2 regions of the Mesorhizobium sp. M1066 genome follow, and region 2 is predicted to be linked to the other one. Evidence: predicted binding sites of a transcription regulator. Region 2 holds the regulator's gene; the other holds the start of a gene.
What was found. The regulator PhoB, encoded in region 2, activates phosphate uptake and scavenging genes when phosphate is short. The targets are predictions, from matches to a motif close to TGTCATNNANCTGTCAT.
Positions count from the first base shown of each region.

Region 1 (4,385 bases), on a different contig from region 2:
GGTCGGCTGCAACACCTGGACGGCGGCGGCCTTGCGCATCGCCGGCCTGCGCACCGGCTGGTGGAACCCGCTGCCTGTATCGCTCGGCCTGTCGATGAGCTTGTATAATTAGCGTGAGCATTCCGCGAATTGGCGTCGCGTTCCTTCACACCCCCCTCTGTCCTGCCGGACAGTCCGGCAGGACAGAGGGGGGTGCTGTCCACCAACCGATTGTGCTTGTACGCTCAGCGTCGAATGATCTTCTGAGCCTGCCACCCATAGAGCCAGTCCAGATCCGCCGCGAGTTTTTCCGACGAGCGCACCTTCAGGAACACATTGCGCGCAATCGCCACTGGACCCGAGGCATGCCAGGCCAGCCGGTTGACAGCGCCGCGTCGGGTGACCTGCGCGACACGCGGCCGCCGTGACTGCTCCCAGACGGCAAGTGCGGCCAGGGGGTCGGCAGGGAAGTCGGCGATGATGTCGGCAAGCGTCGCCGCATCCTCGATCGCCATGGCCGCACCTTGCGCCGCGAACGGGGTCATTGCATGCGCGGCGTCGCCGATCAGCGCAATGCCGTTCGGTGTTGTCCAGGGCTGTTGCGGGTCGACTGTGTGGATCGGCCATGCGGTCCACGGACCGGCCTGCTCGACCAGACGGGCAAGTTCTGCCGCGGTGCCGCGCAGGGCGCTGCTCAGGATCCCGGCGTCGGCGTTGCCGGACCAGCCCTCGGCAATGCGGTCGCCCTTGGTGAAGGCCGCGAGATTGAAGGCCGCACCCTTGCTGACGGGATAGGCGACCATATGGAAGCCGGGATGCAGGAAGGTGGTGACGCAGTCCTTGGCGCCGATGGCTGCAAAGGTTTGCCCGGCGGCGCTGTCAACAGCGACGGTGGCGCGCCAGGCCAGTTCGCCGGAGAAATGGCTCCTTGCGAAGGCCGCTCCCTTGCTCGAGCAGGCAAGCCCGCGTACCGACGACCAGACGCCATCGGCGCCGACCAGCAGGAAGCCCTCGGCTTCGACAGTCTTGCCGGCCATCTCGGCCGTCGCCGTGATGCCATGGGTGTCGGCGGCAATGGTGCTGATGCGCGCCCCGGTGACGATCTCGATGTTGGCGATTTCGTCGGCCCTCGCCAGCAGCGCGCTCTGCAGGTCGGCCCTGTGCGCGACGAGATAGGGTGCCTGCCAGCGGCTTTCGACGGCTTGCCCCAGCGGCACGCGCGCCAGTTCGCGCAAGGTCGCGGCCTCCTTCAACACCACGGCTTCCGGCCGCACCGCCGCCGGCAGCAGCCGGTCGAGTACGCCAAGCTGGCGAAGGATGCGGGTCGCGTTGGGAGAGAGCTGGATGCCGGCGCCGGCAGCTTCCAGGCGCTGCGCCTGTTCGAACACCCGAACAGGGTAGCCGCGTTCGGCGAATGCAAGAGCTGCGGTCAATCCGGCGACACCCGCCCCGGCGATGACAATTTGCCGGGAGCGCGTGTCGGTCATCGGGCTGGTCGCGAAAGACTCAGGCGGCCTGATCGATGTAGATGCAGCCGGCCGGCAGCGTTTCCGTCGCCTTCAGCTTCGGCGAATAGCGGTAGAGCGTCGAGCAATAGGGACAGACTTTTTCGTTGTCGTCGCCCATGTCCAGAAACACATGCGGGTGGTCGAAAGGCGGATTGGCGCCCGTGCACATGAATTCCTTCACGCCGATGTCGATTGCCTGATAGCCCGCATCGTTCTGAAAATGGGGAATGGAACCGCCTGCCATCGTCGTCTCCTTAACGCAGTCTCGTCTGCATCTGGATCATATCAGGCCTCTTTGCAAGTTCGATGAAATGAAACTGTCGCAAAAGCCTGTCAGAGGATAAGTTAAGCCGGTTAACGCATGGCCCCGAAGACCGACACCGGTTTTCGCAAGGACCATGCGTCGCCTTGGAATGGTAGAGCGTCCTTTGCGCGTCCTGAATGACGCGCGGCGCTTTAGCTGGCTGACGGTGTGGAAGAGCGGGAATCATGAACGAACTGAAGCCGGTGCAGAACGAATTCGTGGATGTCGAGGTGGCCCGCCCGGAGGGCGGCAATCCGGACCGGTTTGTCAACCGCGAGTTTTCCTGGCTGCAGTTCAACCGGCGCGTTCTCGAGGAGTCGCTCAACCTCAATCATCCGCTGCTGGAGCGCGTCCGCTTCCTGTCGATCTCGGCCGCCAATCTCGACGAGTTCTTCATGGTGCGCGTCGCCGGCCTCGCCGGCCAGGTGCGCGAGGGCATCACGCTGAAGAGCCCTGACGGCCGCACCCCCGAACAGCAGCTCGAACAGCTGCTGCGTGAGGTCGAGCGGCTGCAGGAAGACCAGCAGAAGAGCCTTTCGGCGCTCACCGTGCTGCTCAACAAGGAAGGCATCGAGAGCATCACCCGCGATGCGCTGACCAAGGACGAAAAAGTCTGGCTGGAAGACCATTTCCAGGAGCAGGTGTTCCCGGTACTGACCCCGCTGTCGATCGATCCGGCGCACCCGTTCCCGTTCATTCCCAATCTCGGCTTCTCGATGGCGCTGCAATTGCGCCATCGCAAGAACGGCGAGGAGATGAGCGCGCTGCTGCGCCTGCCGGTGGCGCTGAAGCGCTTCATCCGTCTGCCGGACCGCAAGCATCATGTCCGCTTCATCCCGCTGGAAGAGGCGGTCGGCCTCTATATCGGCAAGCTCTTTCCCGGCTACGAAGTCAAGGGCTCCGGCACGTTCCGCATCATCCGCGACAGCGATATCGAGGTCGAGGAGGAGTCCGAGGACCTCGTGCGCCTGTTCGAAACGGCGCTGAAGCGGCGGCGGCGCGGTTCGGTGATCCGCATCGAATTCGACAGGCTGATGCCTGGCGAATTGCGCGACTTCGTCGCCGGCGAGCTTGGCGTGTCGTCCAGCCGCATCAGCGTCTTGACCGGTCCATTGGCGCTCAGCCAAATTTCCGAGATCGTCGCCGTTCCCCGCGACGACCTGAAATTCACGCCCTACAATCCGCGTTTTCCCGAGCGCATCCGCGAGCATGGCGGCGATTGTTTCGCCGCCATCCGCGAGAAGGACATCGTCGTCCATCACCCCTACGAATCGTTTGACGTCGTGGTGCAGTTCCTGCGCCAGGCGATGGCCGACCCGGAAGTGGTGGCGATCAAGCAGACGCTTTACCGCACCTCCAATGACAGCCCGATCGTGCGTGCGCTGGTCGACGCGGCCGAGGCCGGCAAGTCGGTCACCGCGCTGGTCGAGCTCAAGGCGCGCTTCGACGAAGAAGCCAACATCCGCTGGGCGCGCGACCTGGAGCGTGCCGGCGTGCAGGTCGTGTTCGGCTTTCTCGAGCTGAAAACCCATTCGAAAATGTCGCTGGTGGTGCGGCGCGAGGACGGCAAGCTGCGCAACTACGTGCACCTCGGCACCGGCAACTACCATCCGGTAACGGCGCGCATCTACACCGACCTGTCCTTCTTCACCACCGATCCGACGATTGCCCGCGATGTCGCCCAGCTGTTCAATTTCATCACCGGCTATGCCGAGCCGACGGACGAAATGCGGTTGGCGATCTCGCCGTTCACGCTGAGAAGCCGCATCCTGAAGCACATTGCCGACGAGATTGCCTACGCGGTGCAGGGGAAACCGGCGCGCATCTGGATGAAGATGAACGCACTCGTCGATCCGATCATTATCGACGCGCTCTACGATGCCAGCCGCGCCGGCGTCGAGGTCGACCTGGTCGTGCGCGGCATCTGCTGCCTGCGGCCTCAGGTTCCGGGCCTGTCGGAAAACATCCGCGTCAAATCGATCGTCGGCCGTTTTCTCGAGCACAGCCGCATCTATTGCTTCGGCAACGGTCATGGCCTGCCATCGGACGAGGCGATCGTCTACATCTCCTCGGCCGATCTGATGCCGCGCAATCTCGACCGCCGCGTCGAAACCATGGTGCCGATCACGAATCCAACTGTGCACGAACAGATCCTTGGCCAGATCATGCTGGGCAACATCATGGACAATCAGCAAAGTTTCGACGTATTGGCTGATGGAACCTCCCGGCGCGTCGTGCTGGAGGAGGGCGAGGAACCGTTCAACGCGCAGGAATATTTCATGACCAATCCGAGCCTGTCGGGACGGGGTGACGCGCTGAAGTCCCATGCGCCCAAGCGCATTGCGCAGTTCAAGCGCCGCAAGAAGAACGCAGCAGCGTCCGGCTGATGCTGTCTGATTCCCAGGGCCGGCTGCAGGACCGCCGACCGCTGTCCATCATCGACATCGGATCGAACTCGATCCGCCTCGTCGTCTATGAGGGGCTGGCGCGCTCGCCGACCATGCTGTTCAACGAAAAGATGCTGGCTGGTCTGGGCCGTGGCATCGTTTCGACCGGCAAGCTCGACCCCGAGGCGGTGACCCGCTCGATGGAGG
Region 1 covers NZ_JAMYMR010000043.1:37,293-41,677, forward strand. Annotated here, with positions in the region: gene NKH52_RS30695 (TIGR02117 family protein) at 1-112, shown strand, start outside; gene NKH52_RS30700 (FAD-dependent monooxygenase) at 225-1,466, opposite strand; gene NKH52_RS30705 (zinc-finger domain-containing protein) at 1,486-1,731, opposite strand; gene NKH52_RS30710 (RNA degradosome polyphosphate kinase) at 1,977-4,178, shown strand; gene ppx (exopolyphosphatase) at 4,178-4,385, shown strand, end outside.
Region 1: a site for PhoB is predicted at 1,795-1,811, ahead of NKH52_RS30710 (RNA degradosome polyphosphate kinase). Genes of this name have one in related genera too.

Region 2 (4,385 bases):
TCACCGTTGACGAAACCTTCGTGTGCGCTCCCGTCTCATTGGAATGCGCCGTCATGTAGAGCGTGTTCGGGTCCTGGCCACGCGTTTCGACAACGTCCAGCTCCGGCGGCCACGATCCGTCCTCCGGAAGCAGCCAGAACGCCGGCCAGGCTCCGGCTGTTTCAGGGAGATCCGCCCGCATTTCGAAATAGCCGTAGGTTTGCGAGAAGGTGTCGTGGGTCGTCAGGATCCCCGAGGTGTATTCGTAGTTGTTGATCAGAGGCTTGATGTCCTCCGGCGCCTGCGCGGCGGTGATGGTGAGGACGCCGTTCTCAACGCTGAACGGATGGACCGAACTCGTTGGGCCATAATTGGCGTCGATATACCACTGCAACTCACCATTGCTGCTCAACGTGCTGCCGTTCGGCGCTCCCCACCAGAAATTGGAATTCCAGGTGCCGTCCTGCCCGTCCCGAAGGCTCAGCGTGTTGAAATCGTCGGAGAAGGACAGCGTCATTGCGGACTTGTCGATCGGAAGTTCGAACTGGGTGGGCTGCAGCTTGTCGATGGTCGTATTCTTGAACACCAGGATCTCGTCGGATCCGAGGTTCAGCATCACGTTCGATTCCACCTGGACCATCTGTGAACGGACGGCATCGAACGAAGTGAAGTCGTAGCCGTCAAGCCGGACCGCATCGGTCGCACCGAAGTCGAAGATAAGATCGCTTCCATTACCTTTGGAGATGGCGAAAGTATCGGCGCCATCGCCGCCGATCAGGACATCATTTCCCTTGCCGCCATCCAGCGTCTGGTGACCCGACCCGCCCTTGATGATGTTGTCCACCGCATTTCCGAACGCAAATCGGTTGGTGCCGGTAACGACGAGGTTCTCGAAATTGTCGGGGAGCTTGTAGCTCATCCATGTGTCGATCGTGTCGATCCCTGCCCCAGGATCCTCGACCACCTTATTGTTGGTGGAATAGAGATGATAGTAGTCGTCGCCGGCGCCACCGTAGATCGTGACATTGACGCCGGTGTCTCCCCAGAAGGAGTCGTTGCCGGAGGTGCCATGCAGTTCCGGTCCAGACCCGGTGGCCGAGAACCAATGAGTGGAAGCGCTGGTGTAGGCAAGAGGGATGCCCTTGGCGTTTAAGACCGTGCTCATCAGAAATCCTTCCTCATGGCGTCCGACCTGGTCAAAGGTCCGGCGACAGCTTTCAAAGCAACGTTGCAAAGAACGAGATCGTTCCACGGAATCGTCATTAGATCCGAGATCGCATTGAACAATCGAAAGACGAGCAATGAATAGATAGGAAAGGATTCGCAGCTTGAGGTAATTTATTAAAATTGTATATTTATGCAGAATACGCGTCATTCGACGAACGTATATCTAAATTAACTCAAATTCATTCTGGTCGGAGTCTGCGGGAAAGATGACGACGTATCAAGTAATTCGCCGTGCTTCCTGGCCAGCCGGGGCCCAATAGAGAGTTTGGGAGATCGGGAAACGCGAGAAGCTGCCTGTCGCTTTGGCCCAAATGCAGTCATTCGAAACCTGATGAGGATGACCGCTCCTGGCGTCACGTGCTCGCTCCCCATCGATGAGACGAGTGCAACATTCCACCGGCTGTTGGCGACCGCGTGCTAATCGAGTTTTCCCGATCTATCGGGACGGAACAGCCACCTAGTCTTCCCTGATCGCGTAGCCCGCCCCGCGGATCGTGCGGATGACATCAGGCATGCGGCCGTTGTTGACCGCCTTGCGCAACCGCCCGACATGTACGTCGACCGTGCGCTCATCGATGTAGATCGTTTCGCCCCAGACATTGTCGAGCAGCTGGCTGCGCGAGAACACGCGGCCTGGATGGCGCATCATGAATTCGAGCAGGCGGAATTCCGTCGGCCCAAGCCGGATCTCGCTCTTCTTGCGATAGACACGGTGCGACTCGCGATCGAGCACGATGTCGCCGACCTTGAGCACGCTGGACAGCACTTCCGGCTTGGCCCGGCGCAGCAGCGCCTTGACCCTGGCCATGAACTCCGGCGTCGAGAAAGGCTTGACCAGATAGTCGTCGGCACCGGTCGACAGGCCGCGCACGCGGTCGCTTTCCTCGCCTCGCGCGGTCAGCATGATGATCGGCAGCCGCTCGGTCTCGGGACGCATTCGCAGGCGCCGGCATAGTTCGATACCGGAAACCGCGGGCACCATCCAGTCGAGCACCAGAAGGTCGGGAACGTTCTCCTGCAGTCGGATCTCGGCCTCGTCGCCGCGCGTCACCACCTCGACCTGGTAGCCTTCGGATTCGAGGTTGTAGCGGAGCAGCACGCCTAGCGGCTCCTCATCCTCCACCACCATGATGCGTGGTGCGATCATCGGCTGGTCACCCCTGTTATGCCGCTGGCGCGGACATTGCCGTCTCGTCCTGCTTCGGACGATTGGCTGGCAACTGCGTGCCGGTCAAAACATAATAGGCATTCTCGGCGATGTTGGTCACGTGATCGCCGATCCGCTCGAGGTTCTTGGCGCAGAACAACAAGTGCGTGCACGCCGTGATGTTGCGGGGATCTTCCATCATGTAGGTCAGCAGCTCGCGGAACACCGAGGTGTATTTGACGTCGATGCGTTCGTCATTGTTTCTGAGCGTGGCAAGCGCTGCCGCGTCAGCGGCGGCATACTCGTCGACGACCCCCTGCACCTGGATCAGCACCAGCTGCGCCATCGCGTCGATCGAATGCGAAAGGTCGTGTGGCGTAACGCTCAGCCCGACAGTGCCGACGCGCTTGGCGATGTTCTTGGCCAGGTCACCGATGCGCTCGAGGTCGCCGGCCATGCGGATCGAACCGACCACCGCACGCAGATCGTTGGCCATTGGCTGGCGCTTGGCGATCAGCGTGATGGCGCGATCGTCCAGCTCGCGCTGGCGTGCATCCATGATGGCATCGTCGGAAACCACGCGCTGCGCCAGCGCATTGTCCGAATTGAGCAAAGCCTTGGTCGAGCCACTGACCATCGAACGGGCGAGATCGCCCATGTCGCGGATCAGTTGGCTGATCTGCTCCAGATCCTCATCGAAAGATGCGACGGTATGTTCACCCATGATCTTCGTCCCTCGTATGCCTGAGCTCAGCCGAACCGGCCGGTGATGTAGTCCTGGGTGCGTTTGTCGTCGGGGGTGGTGAACATCTTGTCGGTGGCGCCCTCCTCGACCAAATAGCCTAGATGGAACATCGCGGTGCGCTGCGACACGCGTGCTGCCTGCTGCATCGAATGGGTGACGATGACGATCGTATAGTTCTGACGCAGTTCGTCGATCAGTTCCTCGACGCGAGCAGTGGCGATCGGGTCGAGCGCCGAACACGGTTCGTCCATCAGGATCACCTCGGGTGACACGGCGATGGCGCGTGCAATGCACAGACGCTGCTGCTGGCCACCGGAAAGACCCGTGCCAGGTTCCTGCAAACGGTCCTTCACCTCGTTCCAGATCGCCGCCTTTTTCAAGCTCGACTCGACGATCTGATCCATGTCGGCCTTGCGCTTGGCCAATCCGTGGATGCGCGGCCCATAGGCGACGTTCTCGTAGATCGACTTGGGGAACGGATTGGGTTTCTGAAACACCATGCCGACGCGCGCCCTGAGTTCGACGACATCGATGTTCTTGTCGTAAATGTCTTCTTCGTCGAGCGTGATCTTGCCGGTTACCCGTGCTGAATCGATGGTGTCGTTCATGCGGTTGAGGCAGCGCAGGAAGGTGGACTTGCCGCAGCCGGAGGGGCCGATCAGCGCCGTCACCTGATTCAGGCGGACGTCGAGATTGACGTCGAACAGCGCCTGCTTCTCGCCATAGAACACGCCGACCTTGTCGCCGCGCATTTTGATCACTTCGTTCGACTTCATCTTGTCGCCCACTGCGTTTTCAAGGGACTGTTCGGTCATGATGTTCATACCAAAATGCCTTTTTTCTACCAGCGCCGCTCGAACCGACGCCGAAGCACGATCGCGGTGATGTTCATGGCCATGAGGAAGACGAGCAGGATGATGATGGCGCCCGACATGCGCTCGACGAAGGCGCGTTCGGCCTCGTTCGCCCACATATAGATCTGCACTGGCAGCGCGGTGGCCGGATCGAAAGGCGTCGTCGGTGGATCGGCGACGAAGGCGACCATGCCGATCAAGAGCAGCGGTGCGGTTTCGCCGAGCGCACGCGCAAGACCGATGATGGTGCCGGTGAGAATGCCGGGTGCGGCAAGCGGCAGGATGTGCTGGAACACCATCTGCATCTTGGAGGCGCCAAGACCGAGGGCTGCCGAGCGGATCGACGGCGGCACCGCGGCAAGTGCGGCGCGCGTCGCGATGATGATCGTCGGCAACGTCATCAGCGTCAGCACCAGGCCGCCGACGAAAGCGG
Region 2 covers NZ_JAMYMR010000002.1:523,155-527,539, forward strand. Annotated here, with positions in the region: gene eglC (endo-1,3-1,4-beta-glycanase EglC) at 1-1,144, opposite strand, end outside; gene phoB (phosphate regulon transcriptional regulator PhoB) at 1,664-2,353, opposite strand; gene phoU (phosphate signaling complex protein PhoU) at 2,370-3,077, opposite strand; gene pstB (phosphate ABC transporter ATP-binding protein PstB) at 3,104-3,922, opposite strand; gene pstA (phosphate ABC transporter permease PstA) at 3,940-4,385, opposite strand, start outside.